Regions from separate parts of the Virgibacillus salarius genome, predicted to be linked through region 1. Evidence: riboswitches for the same ligand, from Rfam matches in the RefSeq annotation. Region 1 holds a riboswitch; the other holds the start of a gene.
The links. Region 1 has a riboswitch for FMN ahead of ABDZ84_RS10480 (ECF transporter S component). Riboswitches for the same ligand answer to the same signal wherever they lie in the genome.
Positions count from the first base shown of each region.

Region 2: another riboswitch for FMN. It lies ahead of ribE (riboflavin synthase); the one in region 1 lies ahead of ABDZ84_RS10480 (ECF transporter S component).

Region 1 is NZ_BAAACY010000078.1:62,847-74,907, forward strand. Features, by position in the region: gene ABDZ84_RS10460 (thioredoxin family protein) at 1-196, opposite strand, end outside; gene ABDZ84_RS10465 (M20/M25/M40 family metallo-hydrolase) at 517-1,578, shown strand; gene ABDZ84_RS10470 (S8 family serine peptidase) at 2,233-6,501, shown strand; partial or broken gene ABDZ84_RS10475 (transposase) at 6,702-6,947, shown strand; FMN riboswitch at 7,079-7,227, shown strand; gene ABDZ84_RS10480 (ECF transporter S component) at 7,390-7,977, shown strand; gene ABDZ84_RS10485 (hotdog fold thioesterase) at 8,359-8,748, opposite strand; gene ABDZ84_RS10490 (1,4-dihydroxy-2-naphthoate polyprenyltransferase) at 8,766-9,701, opposite strand; gene ABDZ84_RS10495 (isochorismate synthase) at 9,861-11,249, shown strand; gene menD (2-succinyl-5-enolpyruvyl-6-hydroxy-3-cyclohexene-1-carboxylic-acid synthase) at 11,246-12,061, shown strand, end outside.
Region 2 is NZ_BAAACY010000016.1:41,961-54,021, forward strand. Features, by position in the region: gene ABDZ84_RS02785 (S8 family serine peptidase) at 1-3,383, opposite strand, end outside; gene ABDZ84_RS02790 (protoglobin domain-containing protein) at 4,246-5,532, shown strand; FMN riboswitch at 6,053-6,200, shown strand; gene ribE (riboflavin synthase) at 6,619-7,263, shown strand; partial or broken gene ribB (3,4-dihydroxy-2-butanone-4-phosphate synthase) at 7,276-7,890, shown strand; gene ribH (6,7-dimethyl-8-ribityllumazine synthase) at 7,892-8,356, shown strand; gene ABDZ84_RS02810 (hypothetical protein) at 9,027-9,242, shown strand; gene ABDZ84_RS02815 (ABC-F family ATP-binding cassette domain-containing protein) at 9,256-11,124, shown strand; gene ABDZ84_RS02820 (hypothetical protein) at 11,523-12,061, shown strand, end outside.

The DNA.
Region 1 (12,061 bases):
ACATAGCATCGCCACACCAGTCTTCCGTTAAAACAATTACACGTAAATTTTTCTTTTTTACGCTTGCAAAAAACTCCTCATCAGCTGGTAAGGAGAAATGATCATAAATATGTAATAAGTTTTCTTGATGCTGTTCCATTGTTTCAATATATGTGTCAGGTGAAATACCAATATTATACCATTGATTTAAGTCCATCGATTTTCTCTCCTTCAAATCTTTTTATCCCCCATATAACTGGCAGTAAGCCCCCCACATCAAGCAATACAGTAAAACCAATATTGTTAAGTAAGGGATCAATTGCCCGTAAATGTCCGATTGGTTCTAGGGCCTTTAGGTCATACCCTTTTGGTACTACCAATCCGTGTGGGATACACAAAATCCCCACAGATTGAAGTTTCACTTTATTAAAGTGTACACATAGTTATTATACGCGTAAACAAAAGTGCTCTTCATCGAATTTTTTGCTATCATAATAGTAGTACATCATCAAGTTATCGAATAAGGAGGAAAATAGAGTGGTATTAGCAAACCAAGATTTTTTATTAAATTTATTACAAACACCATCACCATCAAGTAGTGAAATGGAAATACAAAAAAAGTGGATACAGTATGTAAAAGAATTTGCTGACGAAATTAGAACGGATCATGCTGGAAACGCGATTGGTGTACTAAATCCAGATGCACCTTTTAAAGTATTACTTGCAGGTCATTGTGATGAAATTGCACTTGTGATTAACCGCATTGATGATCAAGGGTTTTTACATTTTGATCAAATGGGAGGCATTAATCCAAAAGCGGCTGTTGGAATGAAAGTTACTGTTTTAGGCTATCAGCAAACGATTACGGGTGTAATCGGTGTAAATGCTCAGCATCACGGTGGATTAAAGAATGATTTCAGCTTGGAAGATTTATTTATTGATTGTGGGTACAAAACGAAGGAAGAGGCTGAACAACATATCCAAATAGGAGATTTAGTTGTTTACAATACAAAACCAGAGATTTTAAGTGATAGATACGTTTCTGGCCGAGGACTTGATAATCGAACGGGCGCATTTATAGTGGCTGAGGTTTTAAAAGGGTTAAAGGAACGAGGCTGTGAGGTTGGTGTCTATGCAGCAAGTACGGTTAATGAAGAGACAAATATGGGCGGAGCCTATTTTGCAGCTGCGGGAGTTGCACCAGATATGGCAATCGCTTGTGATGTTACTTTTGCTACAGATTATCCAGGAGTGAATAAAAATAAATATGGTGATGTCCGACTAGAGGGTGGACCAGTTCTTGCTAAAGGGGCGCCGATTAATAGGAAAATAAATCAATGGTTAGAAAGAGCCGCGAAGCAGTTAAAGATAAATGTACAATATGAGCTTACACCAAGAATGACAGGTACAGATGCAGATAAAATGAGATTAACCGGTAAAGGGGTTCCTGTGTCTTTAGTGTCGTTACCTTTACGCTATATGCACTCCCCTGTAGAAACGTCTAGCTTGAAAGATATGGAACAAGAAATTGAATTATTAGTTACGATGATTGCTTCTCTAACTGGAAATGAAAGTTTAAACCCATTAGATGAAGATTAAAGATATGTAGCTATCAGTAAGTGCGTATGGTTTCTGCATTATAACGCAAAGTTAACAATATTTCATTCTATAGGCCGAATTATTGTGCGAACATTAAGAATGTATCAAAAAATAAGAATTATTATCTATGGAATATTACAAAATAAAGTAATATAGTAGTATGTTTTCTGTAATGAAGAAAACATCAATGTTAAAATAGGGATATGCCTAGGTAAATAGCTTCATTTTAGTGAAGCAGTTAACTGTTTTCTAGGCTGTAAAGTAATGGAAAGTAACCCCTCATTCCTTATCTTATAAGGAATGAGGGGTTTTTTATGAAGTTTTAGTAGGTGAAACATACGAATTAATACCTATGAAAAGTTGATGAAAAAATATTACTAATCTACCAATTTTGAAAATTCAGCTTTTGTTCGACTTGATTCGACATTATTTTATCTAGTTAATCTACTATACTTGCTGTAACAACTTAGATTTTTCTGGAGGCACCACTGTCAGTTGAGAACCAAATTTTCAAGGGGGGAGGCAGAAGGTGTTTTTAATTTGTTGGTTCTTGTCTGCATCAGAATGTGTCAAAAATTGAGGGGAGGAATAGCTGTGAAGGCTAAAAGAAGACGACGTCAATCTAAAGCACTAAGTATTGCAGCAACGGTATTAATGACATTTTCGTTAATTACACCAGGAATAGCCAGCGCGGAATCAAGCGGTAAGCTTCATCAGTCTGCCCATGATTCTAATAAGATAGCCGAGGCAAAAGTGAGTGATCGATTAGTAAAAGCATTTAAAGACGACGACAAAGTAACCTTCCTGGTAAAATTTAATGAAAAAGCAGATGTCATGAAGGTCGCAAAAAATGCAAGATCTGATGCAGCAAAAGCAAGCTTGTCAGGACAAAAGGCGGAGCATATGCAGCGCTCAGCTGTAATATCCGAATTAAAGACTACTGCACTAGAATCACAAGCAAATGTAAAAGCTTTTCTGGAGGAGCAAGAGGCAAAAGGTAATATTGAGAGCTTCAAATCCTACCATATTGTAAATGGAATGGCGGTAACTGCTACAAAAGAAATAGCAGAAAAGCTAGCGACGTTTGCAGAGGTAGAAAAAATATTACCAAATGAAGAACGCGAACTTTATGATGTGACAATTGATAAAGAGGCTGGAAAAATCGAATCGGAATTAACCAATATTGAGTGGAATGTGGATCGTGTTGGAGCGCCGTCTGTTTGGGAGATGGGCTTTGATGGAACTGGTACAGTAGTAGCTAGTATTGATAGTGGTGCACAATGGGATCACCCAGCATTACAGGAAAAATATCGTGGCTATAATAATGATACCGGTGAAGTTGATCATACCTATAGCTTTTTCGATGCGACTGCAGATGAAGAAGAAGCATATGACGACCATGGACATGGAACACATGTTACCGGGACAATGGTTGGAAGTGAACCTGATGGTTCTAACCAAGTTGGTGTAGCACCTGGTGCAAAATGGATTTCAGCCAAAGGATTAAATGCAGCAGGTAGTGGCTATGATACATGGCTGATAGCTGCAGCTGAATGGATGCTTGCTCCTGGTGGAGATGCGTCAATGGCTCCAGATGTCGTAAATAATTCTTGGGGTGGTGGACCTGGCTTAGACGAGTGGTACCGTGATGTGGTTATTGCTTGGAGAGCAGCAGAAATATTCCCTGAATTTTCAGCGGGTAACACATCGCTTGGAAATCCAGGTGGACCAGGTTCTGTAGCTGTGCCAGCAAATTATCCGGAATCATTTGCAACTGGTGCAACAGATGTTAATGATGTATTAGCAGGGTTTTCTCTTCAGGGACCATCTCCTTATGATGAAATTAAACCTGAAATTTCAGCACCTGGTGTTAATATTCGTTCCAGTGTACCTGGTGGTGGCTATGAAGGTGGATGGAATGGAACATCAATGGCTGGTCCAGCAGTATCTGCTGTAGTTGCATTATTAAAGCAAGCAGATGCTAGCCTAACTGTTGATGAAATTGAAGAAATTCTTACAACAACGGCTACGCCATTAACAGATGACAACTTTACAGAGGTACCGAATAATGGTTATGGTCATGGGCTTGTAAATGCATATGATGCCATTTCTTTACTTGTTACAGGGTTAGGAACACTTGAGGGACAGGTTACTAAGGCAGGAGAGGATACAGAAGCTCCCGTCTTCGAACATGAAGGTCCTAGTGAATCTTATACTGGAATGGATTTGAATTTGTCCATTCAAGTATCGGACAACATAAGTGTAAACAGTGTAAATCTATCGTATACAGATCAAGATGGTGAAACACAAACTGTCGAAGCGGAACGTGTTTCAGGAGATTATAAAGAAGGTGAATACCAAGTAACGATTCCTGGAGAGCAAATAGATGGTGAATCTCTAACGTATACTTGGACAATTAATGATTTTGGTAACAATGAAGTAACCAGTGATACGTATGAGGTTACTTTATTATCTGGAGTCTCAGTTGGTTTCTCTGACGATTTTGAATCAGCATCGGCTGGCTGGACAGTGTTTGGTGAAAATAACAGCTGGGAGCGTGGTGTTCCAACTTCTGGACCAGAGAGTGCAGCTTCAGGAGAAAACGTATATGCTACAAATTTAGCAGGTGAGTATGATAGTAACACAAACACTACACTGGTTATGCCACCAATTGATTTACCAGAAGGAAATGCATACTTGCAATTCAATCAATGGTACAATATTGAAAACAATTGGGATTACGGTCATGTGTTTATATCAACTGACCAAGAAGATTGGACACAATTAACGGAAATAACGAATACCTCAGATGGTTGGGAAAGCGTAGAAGTAGACTTGTCTGAATATAGTGGACAGCGTGTGTATATTGGCTTTAATCTTGACACAGATGGGAGTGTCACTAGAGATGGCTGGTATATTGATGACGTAACACTAGCAGATACTTCTAATGGTGAAAGTGCATCTTTGGCAAAGGATCGAGGCTATATAGGGGTAGTTGGTTTCGATAACGCTGCTTTAGGTGTTATTAAAACGGATACAAAGGATACGCTAAAAGAAAAAGTTTATCCTGCAAAAATTCAGCCAGTAAAGCCAAAGAAAGAACCATTAGTAGATAAAGAGGCAGTCAGCCCAACACTACTTCCTATGAGTGCACAGGTTAGTGTCCTAGAAAGTGGTCGTTCGGTGACTACGGACCCTGCAACAGGTAGTTACTCATTACTTCATGCCGCAGGAGAATATACGGTAAAAGCAGAAGCATACGGGTTTGAATCAGCAGAACAATCCGTAACCATTGAAGCTGATGGTGCTGCTGAAGCTGATTTTACGCTAGAAGAAGTTGATCAATACACAGTTAGCGGTACGGTAACTGATCAGCAAACAGGCGAGCCAATCTCAGGGGCTTCTCTTCTATTAGTTGAGGATGCAAATGTTGAACCTGTGACAACTGATGAAAACGGTAACTATTCGCTTACAGCTTATGAAGGAACATATACACTAAAAGTAGTGTCTAGCGGTTATCATGGTACGGAAGTTGAAGTTTCTCTAGCGGATAGCGATACGACAGCAGATGTCGAGTTAGAACCATTCTATACGGTTCCTGGTGGAGAAATAGCATATGATGATGGTACACCAGAAAACGCTCGTGCATTTTATGATGCTTTCAATGGTTGGGCAGTGAAAATGTCTCTTCCTGAAGGAGAAGAAGCTGGGGTAGTTGATTCTGGTGTATTCAAATTCTGGGATGAAGAGTTCCCTAACCCTGGTGGAACTGCATTCCAAGTAGAAGTTTGGGATGCTTCAGGACCAGACGGTGCTCCGGGTGAAAAACTTGCTGGACCATTTGACGCAGAGGCAAATCGCGATAAAGATGCATGGACGGTAGTTGATCTTTCTGAGCATGGAATTACTGTAGATGGTGATTTCTATATGGTATATATCCAAACTGCTCCAAATACAGGTGCTCCAGGTCTAGCTACAGATGAAAGCAGTCCTAATGCTGAACGCAGCTACCAATTAGTAGGAGGGGCTTGGTCTAAATCTCCTGCTAATGAAGGAAATTACATGATTCGCGCTCGTGTAAACTATGAGGTGGAGGAACCTGTCATTACTTCTCCAGCTGAAGATATGATTACAAACGAAACCGAATTGACTGTTGAAGGTACTGCTTCACCAACAACGACCGTTCAATTAATGAATAATGGCGAAGAAGCCGGTACTGCTGAAATTGGTGATGATGGTTCATTTGCTATTCCGGTAGAATTGATGGAAGGAGCGAATGAATTAACTGCTGTATCATTACTTGATGGTACTCCAACAGGTGAATCTGATCCTGTAACTGTAACGTTGGATACAGAGTCTCCTGAATTAACGATAGACAGCCCTAAGGATGGAGAGAAATCTAATCGTGAAACCGTAACTGTAGAAGGTTCAGTTTCTGATACCAACCTAGATTTCGTGGAAGTGAATGGACAAGAAGCGGCTGTTGAAGATGGCATGTATTCTAAACGAATACTTTTAGAAAACGGAGAAAATGAAATTGAAGTAACTGCTCATGATTTAGCAGGCAATACGTCCACTGAATCTGTTACTATTGATGTAGATTTCACTGTACCAGAAATTGAGAATCTGACTCCTGAGGAAGATGTTACACTTGAAGCAGGTGAGACGGTGAAATTTGAATTTGATAGTGAACCAGGGCTTAGAGCGACGTACTTTATTCATATGCCATTGACCAATACGGTTATGAACGCTACGGAGCTTCCAATGATGGAAACATCAGATGGACATTATGTAGGTTATTGGACTGCAACTAGCAATGTTGTTGCTGAAGGGGCAGTAATAGAAGTAAAGGTCGAAGATGACTATGGCAACGAAACTCGTGAGCAAGCTGAAGGTAAATTATTTATCAATGTCGAAGAATAAGCATCCTTCATAATTTCTTAGCATGTATAAATCACTTCGCTCCATTATTACTGGGGCGGAGTGATTTTTTTTGTAGTCTAGGAAATTTTAACGTACTTCCGAAAGAAGTCTCCAACTTCAAGCGTGTGAAGGGCGTAGCCCAACGGTAAGGGGGAGATGAATTTCGGTTGGGTGACAGCCCAAAGGCTTTTTTTCCTTTTTTGTTCAAAGCACAACCCAACAGTGAATGATCGAAATTCATCAATGCCTATAAAAGTGCCAGTTCAAGACTTAGCAAGATGGATTTTCTTCATGTCCGTAAAAAGTTATGGAAAGAAATGTTTTGGTCAAGAAGTTTTTGTTTGTTGACGACTGGCGGTTCGCCTATTGAAATAGTATTATCACCGTTGATTCGCTCCAGTCGCTACGTTTCTAATCGGATGCTTGCGCTTTTGTTCATTCTATAGTTTAGCTGATTATTGCTTTTCCGCTAAAGTCTATACTTAATTTGATTGAAAACTTATCGATTGAGTAGGTAAACATAGATATTGCAATACGAATAAAGATAGGTTAAAATAACGGTACAACATAATATCGATTCCATCTTCGGGGCAGGGTGAAATTCCCGACCGACGGTAAGAAGCAGTTAATTGCTTTAAGTCCGTGACCCACAGCAGGCATTTTGCTGTGGCTGATCTGGTGTAAGTCCAGAACCGACAGTTACAGTCTGGATGGGAGAAGATGTCGAGCCAAGAAAAGGTGCGTTAGTTCGCACTGCTTTTTCCTAATGAATTTATGGTACCCTAAAGCCCCGGTTAGGCCGCGCTTTAGGGTTTTTCATTTGCTAACTGTTAGGCTCATATCCTTCATCACGAGATAGGAATCGATAATTGATGAAGGAGGAAAACGATGAAACGTAACATGCAATCATCAAAGCTATTAAAACTTATTATTTTATCACTTTTAGGTACCATATCTTTGCTCTTATTTTTCCTGAATTTCCCATTGCCTTTGTTGCCAGGCTATTTAAAAGTAGATTTCAGTGATGTCCCGGCATTAATGGCTTCCCTTATTTTTTCACCATTAGCTGGGGTTATTGTTGTAGCGATTAAGAATATTCTTTATTTAGCTATAAGTGGTGGTACAGATCCGGTAGGAGTTATTGCAAATTTTATGGCCGGGATTATGTTCGTCATTCCAGTATCCCTCTTATATCATAAATATAAAGGAGTCAAAAGTGTTGTTTCTGGACTAGTAACGGGAACGATCATAATGGCTCTGGGAATGAGTTTGTTAAATTATTTCATCATTCTACCTGCTTACAGCTGGTTTATGGGCTGGGAGGATATGTCAAATTCCGTTAAATGGTTCTCCGTTTACGCATATGTTCTTCCATTTAATGTAATAAAGGGTATCATCGTTGGAGCGTTATTTATCCCGTTATTTATTAAATTAAAAAGCTGGATTGAACAAAAACAAGTCCATATTGCTTCATAGAAAAAAGGGCGATTATGTAACGCCGTAGGAGTATAGAAAAACGCTCGTTTTTCTATACTCCTTTTGGTGTGCCAGGCATGTGCGCACGCTCTAGGGTTAAAGTCCCGAACGGTGAAGGTCGTCGTAGGCGTTAGCTGAAAGCAAGGGTATTCAAAGGAAGGCTTCGGAAGCGTTCCATCGTACTAGTAGAAACATTCTTTTTCAAGGAGTCTACGTAATTTGGCTGTACTCGTATGCACATTTATTTTTATCGTTCGGGCTTTGGATTAACAATTTTAGCTTCGTACACCAACTTCAAAAGGGAGAATACACCATCGATTCTAGGCGAAATAGCAATAGCTTAAAGTTGCTTATCGATACTTGCGCAAAGGAAAATTTTCTTTATTGCTTTTTTTGTCTTTTTGAAACAATACCGATTGTGCATCTAGAAATGCATATGAGTGAGCCTTGCTCATCAGTAATCTTAATATCCCAAACCATTGTTGATTTTCCTGCATGAAGAGGGATGGCAGTAGCTGTTACTATACCGGTTCGCTTACTTTTGATATGATTCGCATTAATTTCAATGCCGAAAATAGATTCTTGCTCCATATCTGCGTGTAATGTAGCCCCAATGCTAGCAGCGGTCTCAGCAAGTGCAGCACTAGCACCACCATGTAAGTATCCAGCTGGCTGATGTGTACGTTCATCAACCGGCATCGTGACTACTACTTTATTCTTCGTCAATGTCTCAATTTCCATTCCTAATGTTTTCAGTAACGTATGGTCCATAGTATAATATCCCCTTATTAAATGTACATACTAATAACTAAAGATATCCCAAGTAAAATTCCGTAAATGGAGTTTGTTTTACCAGTTGCTGCCATTGCTGGCATCATTTCAATTGGCTCTGTCTTGCCTTTAAATTTGTTAATGACATCAACTGCTTTAATAATTCCAATAAATGTAATGAAAGACCATAGTGGGAAAATGTCTGCTATAATAAGCGTCGCAGTCGTTATGAAGGCTACAATGAACATCAATGCTAGAAAGCGGACTGCATTTTTTCTTCCCAAAAGTATAGCTAGTGTTTTCCGACCATTTTCTTTATCATTATCTAGATCACGAATATTATTAGATAGCATGATTGCGCCAATAAACAATGCTATTGGAATGGAAGCAATTAGTACCTCACCAGTGATCGTGTTTGTTTGGATAAAGTAACTAATTCCAATAATGACCGTACCCATTAGGAAACCGGAGAATAACTCACCAAGTGGTGTATAAGCTATGGGTAGAGGACCACCTGTATATAAATAACCAAATACCATACATATTAAACCGATAGCAGCTATCCACCAACTAGATTGAATACTTATATAGATACCAATTAAGATGGCAATTCCAAAAAAAGCAAGTGCTAAGCGGAGGACAGTTTTTGGATTTATTCCATCACGAACAATGGTGCCCCCGATACCAACAGAATCCTCGGTATCTAGTCCTTTAGCATAATCATAATATTCGTTGAACATATTCGTTGCCGCCTGAATTAGCATGGAGGCAATTAACATTGCGATAAATAATAATATGTGAACATGGCCTTCTCGAAAAGCAAGCATAGACCCAACAAATACTGGAACGAAAGATGCTGTCAGTGTATGAGGACGTAATAAACGCCACCATACTTGAAAACCATCCTTTTCATTCATTGCATCCTTTATATTAACTTTATTTAATGATTGCATGGTATGCTCCTCCTGTTTTTGTACCAATATCATATTAATGATATGGAAATTGCTATATAGTGTCAACGTTTGGGTTTGATTTTCTTGAGAAACAGTTGAAAAGAGAATAGAATAAAGATGGAAGTTTTGTCATTGTTAGTTTAACGGAGGTTTATTCAGATGATTGAAGTACAAGATAAACAACTGGAAGAGATCTTGGAAGACGCAATTAGTAGCCTTTCTATTAATAAGGTCCAGCTTTGTAGCATAACGAAAAAGATTCAACCTAAAAATCCGGTTTGTTTTTTTGAAGCAGCACGACAGATAGAGAAGGATCGCGTCTTTTGGACGAGCACAAATGATGCATTTTCTATAGCTGGCGTTGGAAATGCGTATGATATCAGTGCTAATGAAAATCGTTTTCAACATATGGAATTAAAATGGAAACAAGTAATAGATCAAGCCATTATTCATAATTCGTTTGATGTTCCTGGTACTGGATTAGTCTCATTGGGGGGAATGGATTTTGATCCTAAAAAGGACCGAACCGAGCTTTGGGGCGATTTTCCAGCTATTCAATTTACTGTTCCAGAATATATGTTAACGAAATATAAGGAAAACTATTATTTTACAATAAATGTTTTGGCTAAAAAAACGGATCATCCTATTCAATTGGCAAATCAACTACGTGATACTGAACGTTTCCTTCTCACGCCAATAAAGGCAGAGAAGGAAAAACTACGTATGTTAACTACAAAAGTCATTGCACCTGAAGAATGGAAAAAAACGGTAAAGAAAGCAACGGAAGAAATCCGCCATACATCAATAGATAAAATCGTATTGGCTAGAGAAATGCGTGTGAAATTAAATAAAAATGCTAATATTGCCACGATACTGGATCAGTTGTTAGCAACCCAATCAAACAGCTTTGTTTTTGCTTTTGAACGTAACAACAATTGCTTTATCGGCGCTACTCCGGAGCGATTAGTAAAGATTGAAAATAAACAATTGCTATCAACCTGTTTGGCAGGCACTGCTCCTAGAGGGAAATCAGAAACAGAGGATCGACAAATTAGCAATCAACTGTTCCACGATGAAAAAAATAGAGAAGAGCATGATTTTGTCGTGCAAATGATCAAAAAAGGCTTAAATAAATATTGTGTCAATGTTCATGTGCCAGAGGAGCCGACTGTTTACCCATTGAAAAATCTACAGCACTTATATACACCTGTAACGGGAAAGTTAAAAGCAGGATACAGTATTTTTGACATTGTTGAACAATTACATCCAACACCTGCTCTTGGTGGTGTTCCTCGAAATGATGCGATAACATTTATTAGAGACTATGAATTATTAGATAGGGGTTGGTATGGCGCTCCTGTAGGGTGGCTAGATAGTAATGATAATGGAGAGTTCGCAGTAGCTATACGTTCTGCTCTTATTCAAAATGATGAAGCGTCTTTATTTGCTGGATGTGGAGTTGTAAAGGACTCTATTCCTGAAGCGGAATTTGAGGAGACACGGATTAAATTCACACCTATGCTTTCTGTTTTAGGAGGAGAATCATGAACCACACCGAGACGTTAACACGCTATACAGCAAATTTCATTGATGAATTAGCAAATAATGGATTAACGGATGCTGTAATTTCACCTGGTTCAAGATCTACACCATTAGCTTTGACTTTAGCCGAACATAAACAAATTAAAGAATGGATCATCATTGATGAACGTTCTGCTGCTTTTTATGCACTGGGTATTGCTAAGAAAACCATGCGTCCAGTTGCATTAGTGTGTACATCCGGTACTGCTGCTGCAAATTACTATCCAGCTATTGTCGAAGCTTTTTACAGCAGAGTTCCATTAATTATTCTTACTGCTGACAGACCTCATGAATTACGTGATGTAGGCGCTCCTCAGGCTATAGCACAGTTGAATTTATATGGAGAATATGTGAAGTGGTTTCAGGAAATGGCGCTTCCTGAATCAACTCCAGAAATGCTGCTGTATGCCAGGAATAAGGCTGCAAGGGCTTTTTTTATGGCAAAGGAAGGAAATTGTGGACCGGTTCACTTGAATTTCCCTTTTCGTGAGCCATTGGTCGTAGATTTTCAACTAGATAATTTGTGGGGAGATACTTGTAATACGCCATACCTGCCAACCTATGACGGAAAAAAACAGCTATCACCTACACAAATAGATCAGATGCATGAAAAGTTAAAGCAAAAGAAAAAAGGTATTATTGTATGTGGACCACAGACTGATCCTAAGTTAGGTGAAGTCGTTACAAAGCTAGCTGCTAAATGGCAAGTGCCGGTTCTAGCTGACCCATTATCACAAGTTCGGTCAGGAGAACATGCTAAGGATGTCGTCATTGATGGT
Region 2 (12,061 bases), on a different contig from region 1:
TTATCGTTTGCTTTGAACCATTTTCCGCCAATGTAGTCCCAGCTTTTTCCCGCAGCATTTTCAATGTCACCATCTGAAACAAATCCAGGAATAAACGGATAGTCATTTGCTTGAAGGTAAACGACATAGAAATCATCCTCAACGACAATGCCATGTTGCGAAAGGTCTACTTCTGTCCATTGATTTAAATCTCGTTTTGCTTTTGCTTCAATTGGTCCCGCTAATCGATTTCCAGGAGCTCCATTTTCACCCGTGGCATCATAAATTGCGATCAAAATATCATCTCCACCAGGTACAGGGACGTGAGATGCCCAAAATTGGAGCTTTGCACCTGTTAGCATAGCGGATTCCTTTCCTTCATCTAAAGCCATTTTTACAGCAAAGCCATTGCCTTCTAAGAGCATGGCTAGATTTTTACCATACTCTCCATTGTCATAATAAATTTCTGACGTCTCATTGCTGGAGAACGTTGTTAATTCAAAGTCTAGCTGGTTTGCCTCATTTTCCTTCACCAGTACAGACTTAGCTTCACCATCATATCCTTCTGCAAATACTTTTACTGTATAAGCACCCTCATAGGCTTGCAAAGTATAGGTACCATTTTCGCTAGATTTAACAGGTTCCGCATGCTCGTCTTCCAATAGAAAAATGGTTGCATTTTCAATTTTATTACCGTTTTTATCTGTAATTGTTCCCGAGATTTCCTGCTTAGGTAGCGGCTCTAAGGAAATTGTCGGAGAAATATCCCCATTCTCAGATAACGTCACAGTCTCTGTTACCGGGCTATATCCATAGGCATTAACGGATAGTGTGTAATCACCGGGTGGGTGATGAATGATAAATTCTCCATTTTTAGGATTGGATTTTGTTTCCCATCCAGTTTCTTCTACTCCAATGGTAGCTTCACCTACGGGTAAGAGATCTGAATCATTGGTTGCTTGTAAAGTAGATATTGGATAGGATAAATGTTCCTGCATAGTCGTTTTCATCGTTCCAGGTGTTTTCATGTTTTGCTTCTCGTTTTTTTGTGCACGATCGTTTGTTAGACGAACATCGTCAAGATACCATCCAGCAAATTGATTATCCTGTGACTTTAAATTAAACCCAATATAAATCTTTTCTCCTGCATAGTCAGATAAATCAATTCCTGTTTCGTGCCAGTTGTCATTCGATTCTGTAATATGATACAATTCTTCCCAATTTTCCTTGTCAGTAGAAACATATATTGTTCCTGTATCCCAGCCGAAATAGCTTAACTCGTACCATTGTTTAAAGCGCAGTTGTGTTCCGTTCTCTGGAAGAATTGGTGGCATAACCATCGTCATATCTGAATGCATTTCATATTGTCCACGAAGATTTGTGCCCAGTAATTTTCTACCAGAGGCCGCTTCTTCTGGTCCGTAGCTTGGTAGTCCCCATTCCCAGGAATTATTAGTACCAAAGGAATACCAGCCGTCTGGATAAGATTCAAAGTCTTCTGAGTAGCCATCCGTTATACCTTCCTCTATACGAACTAATTGAGGTTCACTTTCTGTTACATTTCCACTGAAATCTTCGACTCTCCACCAATAATGTAGTGACGTACCTGAAATATCTTCTAGTGGCACAACAGAAGTATACGAACCACTTTGATGGTTTCCTTCAATTATAGCAGCTGGATAGCTACGTTCTGTATTATTGTCATACTGTACATGTAGTGTAACATCATTAACACTTGTATTATCTTCCGCATGTACCGAAAAAGAAGCATTTTCATTTAAAAACACAGCTTCTCTGAGTTCTGATTCTACTGTTGGAGCTTGATCATCTTGTCCATACGTCTGAACCTGTCCTGTAATTGTGCCTATTCCTTGTTCAACAGCTTCTACTGCATCGTCTACATTTAGAATACCGTACCCATAACCATTATTTGGGGCATTTGTATACTCCTCATTCGTTTTTTCCGTAGCAGTTAGCTTTAAGATATTTTCTATCTCATCAACGGTTAAAGAAGCATCGACTTGCTTCATTAATAATATTGCAGCTGCAACATGTGGGGCGGCCATAGAAGTACCGCTAGACTCCCCATAGTCAAATGTATTCCATGATGCACCAGGTAGAGAAGAACGAATGGTAACTCCGGGAGCAGAGATATCTGGTTTTATTTCACCTCTCTCTGACGGTCCTTGAAGAGAGAACGATGCTAAATCATCATTTGCATCAGTAGCACCGACAGCAATGGATTCTGGATAATTCGCTGGTGCTGAAGCTGTACCAGGCTCTGATGGATTCAAGAACCCTGCATTTCCTACAGAGAATATAGGAACGATTCCAGCACTGCGCCATGCCTGTACCATTGGTCGAAACCAGTCATTGTTTATTGGGCTACCACCCCAAGAGTTATTTACCACATCTGGAGCTTTTTCCGGATGAGGCTCACCGTTCGCATCTGTTGGGGCTAGTATCCATTCTGCGGCTTCCAAAATATAAGAGTCATAGCCTGTTCCTTGATAGAATGCTCTGGTAGCAATCCACTTTGCACCTGGAGCGACACCGATTTTATTTTGTCCACCTTCCTCTTGACCAACCATCGTGCCCATGGTATGCGTTCCGTGGCCATCTGAATCCATTGGACGTGAGCGATCAAAAACAGCGTCATGCCAATTGAATTCATGAACTGGTTGATCAGGATCATCTTCTTGATAACCTCTGTATTGTCTGGTTAAAGCTGGATGATTACCTTCTACTCCACTATCAATATTTGCAACGACGGCACCCTCTCCAGTTATATTTCTTTCCCAAACTTCCGGTGCTCCTATTCGCTCAATATTCCATTCGGTATCCTCTGACTGGTTGTCTGTTTGTTTTACGGCGAACGTATTATCCTCTTCAATAGGAAGAAGTTGCTGTTGTTCATCCAGTATGATCGATTTTACCTGCTTAGATTTAGCGATTCTTTCCACTGATTTCTCATTTCCGGTAACAGAAAAGGCATTAACAATGAAATAGCTGTGAAATTGCTTGATGTTCCCCGATTGTTTTTGTTTTTTTAGTAAGGACTTTAGATCCTGTTGCGTTTTTTCGGCATTTTCTTGTAATGCAGACACAACGGTCCTTTGTTTGAGTTGTTTTGCCTTAGCGGTAGAAAGTTTTGCTTGTATTGCTTCTTTTTTTGCACTTTCTGCTAGCTGTACAGTATTGACCTGATCCTTAAGAATAACTAGATAACGCACATAATCAGTTTTATCAAATGTTTTTACTAGCTTACTTTGTATTACTTGACTAGCAGACTCGCGCTTATCTTGTTGGGCAAAAACATGTGATAGATATGGCGTAGCTAATGTGATAAGTAAGATACAGGTTAGCAGAACGGCAATATATTTCCTCATGGGAAATTGCTGCATTTTTTCTCCTCCTTTTTTTGGTATAAATTCCCCCTAGTTCCATTGGTAGTTGTCTCTAACTATATATGGAGAGTAGTGTAGAACTTTGTCAATATTTGTCTTAATTTTAAAAATGATAGTTTTGTAGCTATTTTTCCAAAATTTTTCGTAGTTCTTTTCTCCTGCTTCATTGTAGTGAACAGCGTGTAAACGTGAATACATTAATAATCTTAGGTCACTAACATTTACCAGGTTTTTAAACGGTTATTGATAAATAAACCATTGGTATTAGTTTCGCAATTTGATTTCATGCAATTATTTCTTTATTAATGAAAATAGGGCATCATATGTGTTTCGTTTATCCCGCATATAAATTCAAGCAATAAAGGAAACCAATATGTTTAAGTAGGGGATGGACTGCCAGTCAATGTCCGATTGGTTCAAAGGCCTTAGGTCATATCCTTGAAAGATAAGAAGTATAAAATTTGCCCATGTGGATAAATATGGGCGTGTTGAGCCACATCCAGCTCCAGCACCCAGAAACGAGGTGACTTCACGAATCTCCCTAATCTAAGTCATCATCGGCTTGCAAGCTCATCGTAATTTCTTTATCTCCGTTGACTCGCTCCAGTCCCTACGGTTCTAATCAGGCGCTTTCGCTTTTGCTCTGGAACTAACTTTCGGTGGAGGATAAAACAACACCCCTAACTCATTGAATTTTCACTTTATAAACATTTATACTCACGTGAAAATAGACTATCTAGTAAATTAGGGCTGAATTAACCATAAAAACTACAAGTCGATCGAAGGGATCGTTCACTAGACTGAAAATAAGTAACTATTTTGCCGATATTAACCCTATACAGATAGGGGGAAACAATTGATGTTAAGAAATACCAAAAAAACTACCACACGTCAATTAGAAGGTGGACAAGCCAAGCTTCAAATAGAAGCTGGTAGTGAAGTAGAGAGACAATTTCAGATGATTGGACTTACGGAGGCCGATTTACGAATAATTCATTGTACGCAAGAATATGTCGTAGAAAATCTGGATTTTATGGTTGATAGATTTTATCAAAATCTAGAAAATGAACCTGCTTTACTACAAATTATTAAGCAACATAGTTCTATAGAAAAACTAAAGCAAACTTTAAAAAGACATATCTCGGAAATGTTTACAGGGGTAATCAATGAGGAATATTTCTCCAAACGACAACGAATCGCTTTAATACATGTACATATCGGACTTGATACAAAGTGGTACATGTGTGCCTTTCAAGACCTGTTCTTGTCATTGGTGACAATAATAGAGAAGAACATTAACTCAAAAGACGAATGTTTCCTAGCAATTCGATCCATTTCAAAAATAGTAAATTTAGAGCAACAGCTGGTATTGGAAGCATATGATGCGGAAACAGAGCGGATAAAAAAACAAGCAGAGGAACAAAAGCAATTAATACGAGAAAATGTAGCACATGCATCGGAGAATCTTGCGGCCATATCGGAAGAAACAAATGCTGCGTTCCAACAACTGAGTTCACAATCAGATGAAATTGTATTAATTGCGAATGCTGGGTCAGAGCTTTCATATTTAGCAGAGAAGCGAGCGACAAATGGTAAGCAGCAAGTAAACGAACAGAAGGAAAACATGTCGACAATTCATTATTCTATACATAAGCTTGCTAGTGAGGTGAAGGCTTTAGCAGATATATCAAAAAAAATGCAAGGAATTATTGATATTGTAACGGGGATCGCTGATCAAACAAGCCTGCTTTCTCTTAATGCTTCAATTGAGGCTGCACGAGCTGGTGAGCACGGTCGTGGATTTGCAGTCGTGGCAGAAGAAGTTAGGAAACTTGCAGATGAAACAAAAAGATCAGTCACAAATGTGTCAACCCTTATCTCGAATACAGATCAACAAGTAGAAAAATTAACTGGATCATTATATAAAATTAGCGAAGAAATCGAAAATGGAAACGATACGTTTAAAGAATCGGAAACGCATTTTGCAGAGATTGTTAATACGATGAAAAAAACCAGGATTCAAAATAATAAGATTGAAAAAGAGTTTATTTCATTTGTGAACGTATTGGATGAATTAGGTAAAGCAATGGACGAAGTGGCTTCTTCAGCAGATAATCTTACGATGATTACTAGTGAAATGCAATAGCAAGGAAGGTACTGTAATAATTACTATTTTATGGTGTGACCCATTTATTATATAACCATATATTTATTTTTTATCCCGCATATAACTGGCAGTAAGTCCCCACTTCAAGCAATCAAGTGAAACCAATATGGATAAGTGTGGATCAACTGCCAGTAAATGTCCGATTGGTTCGGGCCTAAATGGAAGTAGGTCACAAAGGCGTTGCCACAGGATGTGGCGAATGAAGCCTTTGTACGTATATGTTTTAAAAACAGATGGAAGCTTCACTTGATTTGATTACAGAAGTACGAATATCTATAGTTAAATGAATGCTTACACAACTTTAGGAAGCTATAAAGATGATGGGGGAGAAAAATATCTCCTTGCATTTTTATATAAGTATTGATAATATTTAAGCAATAATCCTTAAGGAAAGTGGAAGGATTTTGGTAGGAACTTGGCGGTGGTTTATAGGAACCAATAAATGCCCCTATAATAATAAAAAGTTACTACCGTAATAAGGAAAATATAATATAGTAGTTATTTCCTTCGGGGTCGGGTGAAATTCCCAATCGGCGGTGATGAAGTTATTTACTTCTTAGTCCGTGACCCGTGCGGCATAATGCCAAACGGTGGATCTGGTGTGACTCCAGAGCCGACAGTTAAAGTCTGGATGGGAGAAGGAATTTTTGACGCAGCATGTTAGCAAATAGGATACGTATGCTATTTGCCAACGTTTTTTTGCCATTCATATTTTCAATGGCTTATTTACGTATACATGTGGTGACGAAATTCTGTCCTCAAAGCCTCTGAAGCGAAATTCAGAGGCTTTTTTCGTAGTCTAGTAAATTTGTCCATATGGATAAATTTGGGCGTGTTGAACCGCGTCCAGCTCCAGCGCCAAGAAACGATGCGACTTCACGAATCGCCCTGCGATAAGTCATCATCGGTTCGCAAGCACAACGTGATTCCTTTATCTCCGTTGACTGGCTCTAGTCGCTACGTTTCTAATCGTGCGCTTGCGCTTTTGTTCTACTGGTTGGAAAGATAAAACCAGTATAAGTTCGATCTAGTACGCTTCAATTTTAGGAAAAAGGAGTGAAATTTATGTTTACTGGAATTATTGAAGAGAAAGGTGTCATTCGCTCCATAAAGCAACCATCTAAACAGGCAATCTTTTTAACAATTACTGCCAAAAAGGTGATCATGGATATGCACGTTGGTGATAGTGTTGCTGTTAATGGGACTTGTCTAACAGTTGCTGCATTTGATGATATTGGCTTCTCTGCGGAGGTGATGCCAGAGACAATGAAAGCTACCTCTCTAAAGGAACTGACGAAAGGGTCTGAAGTGAACCTAGAGAGGGCGATGGGAGTTAACAGTCGATTTGGTGGACATTTTGTTTCTGGCCATGTTGACGGTACTGGAACGATTATTCAGAAATATCAAAAGGAGAATGCCATTTATTATGACATTGAAGTGGATAAGGAACTAGAAAGATATTTACTAAAAAAGGGTTCGATTGCAGTCGATGGTGTAAGCTTAACACTATTTCAAGTTCGTGGGAATGTCTTTACGATATCATTAATTCCTCATACAGCTTCCGTGACTATTTTAGGAGATAAAGGCAAGGGGAGCTTGGTGAATATAGAGTGTGATATGCTCGTGAAACATGTAGAGCAATTGCTTTCCCATTCTACTGATTCAAGGGAGCTTGATCATAATTTTCTTAAACAAAAAGGTATTATCTAGGAGGTGCCATAAATGAACACAATTGAAGAGGCTATCGATCAATTAAAGACAGGGAGACCTATCATCGTTGTGGATGATGAACAGAGAGAAAATGAAGGAGATTTAGTAGCACTATCTGAACTGATCACTCCTGATACGATAAACTTTATGATCACCCACGGTAAAGGCCTGGTTTGTACATCGATTGAGTCAGAAGTAGCAGAGCGAGTTGGACTTTCTTTAATGACATCAAACAATAACGATCCGCTATCAACAGCCTTTACAGTCAGTATAGATTATAAGGATACAACTACTGGGATAAGCGCACATGAACGCTCAACGACAATTCGTGCCTTAGTTAATAAATTTGCAATGAAAGAGGATTTTAAACAGCCAGGTCACGTATTTCCTTTAATTGCTAAGGGTGGAGGTGTTTTAACACGTCCTGGACATACAGAAGCTTCCGTGGATTTAGCAAAACTTTGTGGAGCAGCCCCATCAGGAGTTATCTGTGAAATAATTAAAGAAAACGGCATGATGGCGAGAGTGCCAGATTTAGAAAGAATGGCTGCCAAGTTTAACTTATGTATGATTTCTATTGAAGATTTAATCAATTATCGATTAATGATAGAAGAGGAGTGTAAGCAAAATGGGACATATATTGGAAGGTAATCTTGTAGGAACCGATTTAAGAATCGGTATTGTTGTAAGTAGGTTTAATGACTTTATTACTAGTAAACTTCTCGAGGGGGCTGAGGATGCCTTAATTAGACATGGTGTAGCAAAGGAAAATATTACGATTGTTTGGGTTCCTGGAGCATACGAGCTTCCATTAATTGCTAAGAAAATGGCTCTGAAAGCAGACTATGATGCCATTATTACTTTAGGAACAGTTATTCGAGGCTCGACACCTCATTTTGATTATGTTTGTAATGAAGCAGCAAAGGGGATATCTCAAGCATCCTTACAATCCGAGAAGCCAGTTATTTTTGGTGTCTTAACAACGGAGTCCATTGAGCAGGCAATTGAACGTGCTGGTACAAAAGCAGGTAATAAAGGAGCGGAAGCAGCGTTATCAGCTATAGAAATGGCAAATTTACTTCGATCATTATAAAACGATATATCAAAGCAAGTAAGCAACTTCTCAGAAATAGTTAGAGGAGTTGCTTTGCTTATTTTGCTATTTCTCTTTCTTACTTTATTCCACATAACTGGCAGTAAGCCCCCCACCTCAAGGAATAAAGTGAAAGCAATATGGATAAGAAGGTGTTCAACTGCCAGTAAATGTCCGATTGGTTCACCTAACAATCAGTGGTGGATAAACAAAACCACCAACTGATTGAAGTTTCACTTTATCTAAAATAATATCCTTCTAACGTTGGAAAAATCCATAGGGATAGGATAAACTTGTCCGTAGAGGATTTTTTTAATTTATCCCGCATATAACTGGCAGTAAGATCCGCACTTTAAGCAATGAAGTGAACCCAATATGGGTAAGTGTGGAACAACTTTCAATAAATGTCCGATCGGTTTAAGGGCCTTTAGGTCATACCCTTGTGGTACTAACCATCCGTGGGGAAAAACAAAACCCCCCACGGATTGAAGTTTCACTTTATCCCGCATATAACTGGCAGTAAGATCCGCACTTTAAGCAATAAAGTGAACCAATATGGGTAAGTGTGGAACAACTGCCAGTAAATGTCCGATCGGTTCACCTAACCATCCGTGGGGAAAAACAAAACCCCCCACGGATGGAAGTTTCACTTTATATATAAAAAATATGAATGATAAAAGATCTTGTGTTCACAGATATGGGGGAGATTATTATTAAGCTATTATTAGGACAATTAGTTATCATTGCTGTTGTATGGACGGGAATGGCTTTTTTCTTTTCAGAGATGGCTGAGCCAAGTAAAGTTATTTTCTACCTTGTAACTTCTTGGATGCTATTGTTAATTGCTATTATTATTAAAACATGGTTAAAGAATCGAAAGAGTTGAAGGATGATCGAGAATGCTAACCGTTGAAAATATAACGAAATCATTTGGTGATAAAATATTATTTCAATCTGTTTCCTGTATCATTGCTGCGCATGAACGAATAGGGTTAATTGGAGTAAATGGTACCGGGAAGTCTACATTCCTTAAAACAATCGCAAAACTTGAGTCACCAGAACAGGGTACGATTCAGCACGCAAAAGATTATCAAATTGAATACTTAGCCCAAGATCCAGATTTAGATGGGGATTTGACAGTGATGGAGCAGATTTATTATGGTAATTCGTTAATTATGCGTGTGATGCGCGATTATGAGCGAGCATTGCTGGATTTACAACGTGATCCAACAAGTGAAAAAGCGCAATCAAATTTGCTTGTGATGCAGCAGAAGATGGATGAGGCAAATGCGTGGGAAGCAAATACAGCAGCCAAAACGGTCCTAACGAAGCTAGGCATTACAGAATTTAATAGAAAAATAAATGCGTTATCTGGGGGACAAAAAAAGCGAGTGGCCATTGCCAAAGCCTTAATTCAGCCTGCTGATCTCCTCATTTTAGATGAGCCGACGAACCATTTGGATAATGAGACGATTGATTGGCTTGAGAGGTATTTACAATCATATCGTGGCTCCCTATTAGTAGTTACACACGATCGATACTTTTTAAATCGTGTGACGAATCGAATTTTCGAATTAGACAAAGGAAAGCTTTATTCGTATGAAGGGAATTATGAGATTTTTTTAGAAAAAAAGGCAGAGCGTGAAGCGCTGGAGAGAAGTAATGAGATGAAGCATAAAAATACGCTACGCAGGGAGTTAGCGTGGTTAAAGCGTGGAGCTAAAGCTCGTTCGACAAAGCAAAAAGCAAGAATTGATCGTGTTCATGAGATGAAGGAAAAAACATTTGACACGAATGAGCAAGCCATTGATGTACCCGTAGGATCTGTCCGATTAGGGAAAAAAGTAATAGAGCTGAAGGAAGTAGATAAGTCCTTTGCCAATAAACAAATCGTAACCAAATTGAATCAATTAATTGTTCCTGGAGACAGATTAGGTATTGTAGGTCCAAATGGGTCTGGGAAAACGACGTTGCTCGACTTAATGGCACAGCGTATTACACCAGATAATGGAGAAGTTATTATTGGTGAAACAGTGAAAATCGGCTATTATACACAGGGTGATGAAGAGCTTAACGGTGAAATGAGAATCATTGATTATATAAAAGAAGTAGCTGAAGTTATCCACACAAAAGACGGGGCGATTATTACAGCTGAGCAAATGCTCGAACATTTTTTATTTTCTCGAACACAACAGTGGACGTATATTCGGAAGCTATCAGGTGGAGAAAAACGTCGTCTCTATTTATTGAAAATATTAATGGAAGAACCAAATGTTTTATTTTTAGATGAGCCTACCAATGATTTAGATACGCAAACATTAAGTGTATTAGAAGAGTATCTCGATCAATTTCCTGGCGTCGTTATAACAGTTTCACATGATCGATACTTTTTAGATCGAGTGATTGACCGTTTATTAGTTTTTACGGAAAATAATCGTATAATACCTTACTATGGAAACTACACGGACTATCTAGAGAAACAGAAGGAAATACCGATGACCCAAAAGCCTGTTGAAAAAACAGAAAAAGTAAAGCCGAAGAAACAGAGGAAAAAACTTTCCTATAATGAGCAAAAAGAATGGAATGAAATTGAAGATGTTATTACAGCATTGGAAGAAGAACTGGAAAAGATCCAGGATAACATTGTAAATGCTGGAAGTGATTCAGAAAGAGTCCAAGTATTATTTAACGAACAGCAAGAGATAGAAGCCAAATTAGAGGCAAAGATGGAACGTTGGGAAGAGTTATCATTATTAATTGGTGAATAGAACCTACCTGCAATGAGGTGCATCCCTAAAGTTAGACCAAATATCTAATTGCTAGGGGTGTTTTTTGTTGTCTAGGAAAATTATAAAATATGCCCATGTGGATAAATAGGGGCGTGTTGAGCTGCGCCCAGCTCTAGCGCCCAGAAACGATGCGACTTCACGAATCGCCCTAATCTAAGTCAACATCGGCTCGCAATCTCACTGTGATTCCTTTATCACCGTTGACTCGCCAATCATCGTTTCTAATCGGGCGCTTGCGCTCTTGTTCTTTATTGTAAATCCATACATGAAAACAGCGTTTTGTATTGGATAAAAGCGCTTAATTGTTTATCTGTATAGAATTACGAAGATAAGCTTAAACTAACCTCAACGATCGTTTATTCAGGTGGTTAAAGCGTATGAGTGTAGATGAACTATATTATCAAATTTATGAATTAAAAGAAAGACTTGGCATTCTACAGGAAGAGTATTGGCATCAAACTTCTGGTCCAGATACATGGTATTTTTGGTTCAATATTGTGAGTGTAATTATTCCTTTCGTTCTTTTATACTTTTTCTTGGATCGAGGGAGAGTATTTGAAATCGGTTTTTATGGTTTTGCCATACATGTCATGTGGTCTAATCTTGATAATGTATTATCGATGTATAATTATCTTATTACACCACATAGTATTTCCTACTTATTTCCAACAAGTCTTACAGTGACAACAGTTGTGCTGCCGATTGGATTTATGTTGCTCTACCAATATTGTACGAATAAAGGGAAAAATTTTTATTTATATGCTATCGTGCTTTCTGCTGGATTTGGATATGGATTAGCCTCTATTTTTATTGCTTTGGATATGTTAATTTTGCATGGAGGAATGAAGTTAACCTATATATTCTTATTGGATGTTGCTATTTCGTATCTTGCTTTTTGGCTAACCAAATTGTTCTG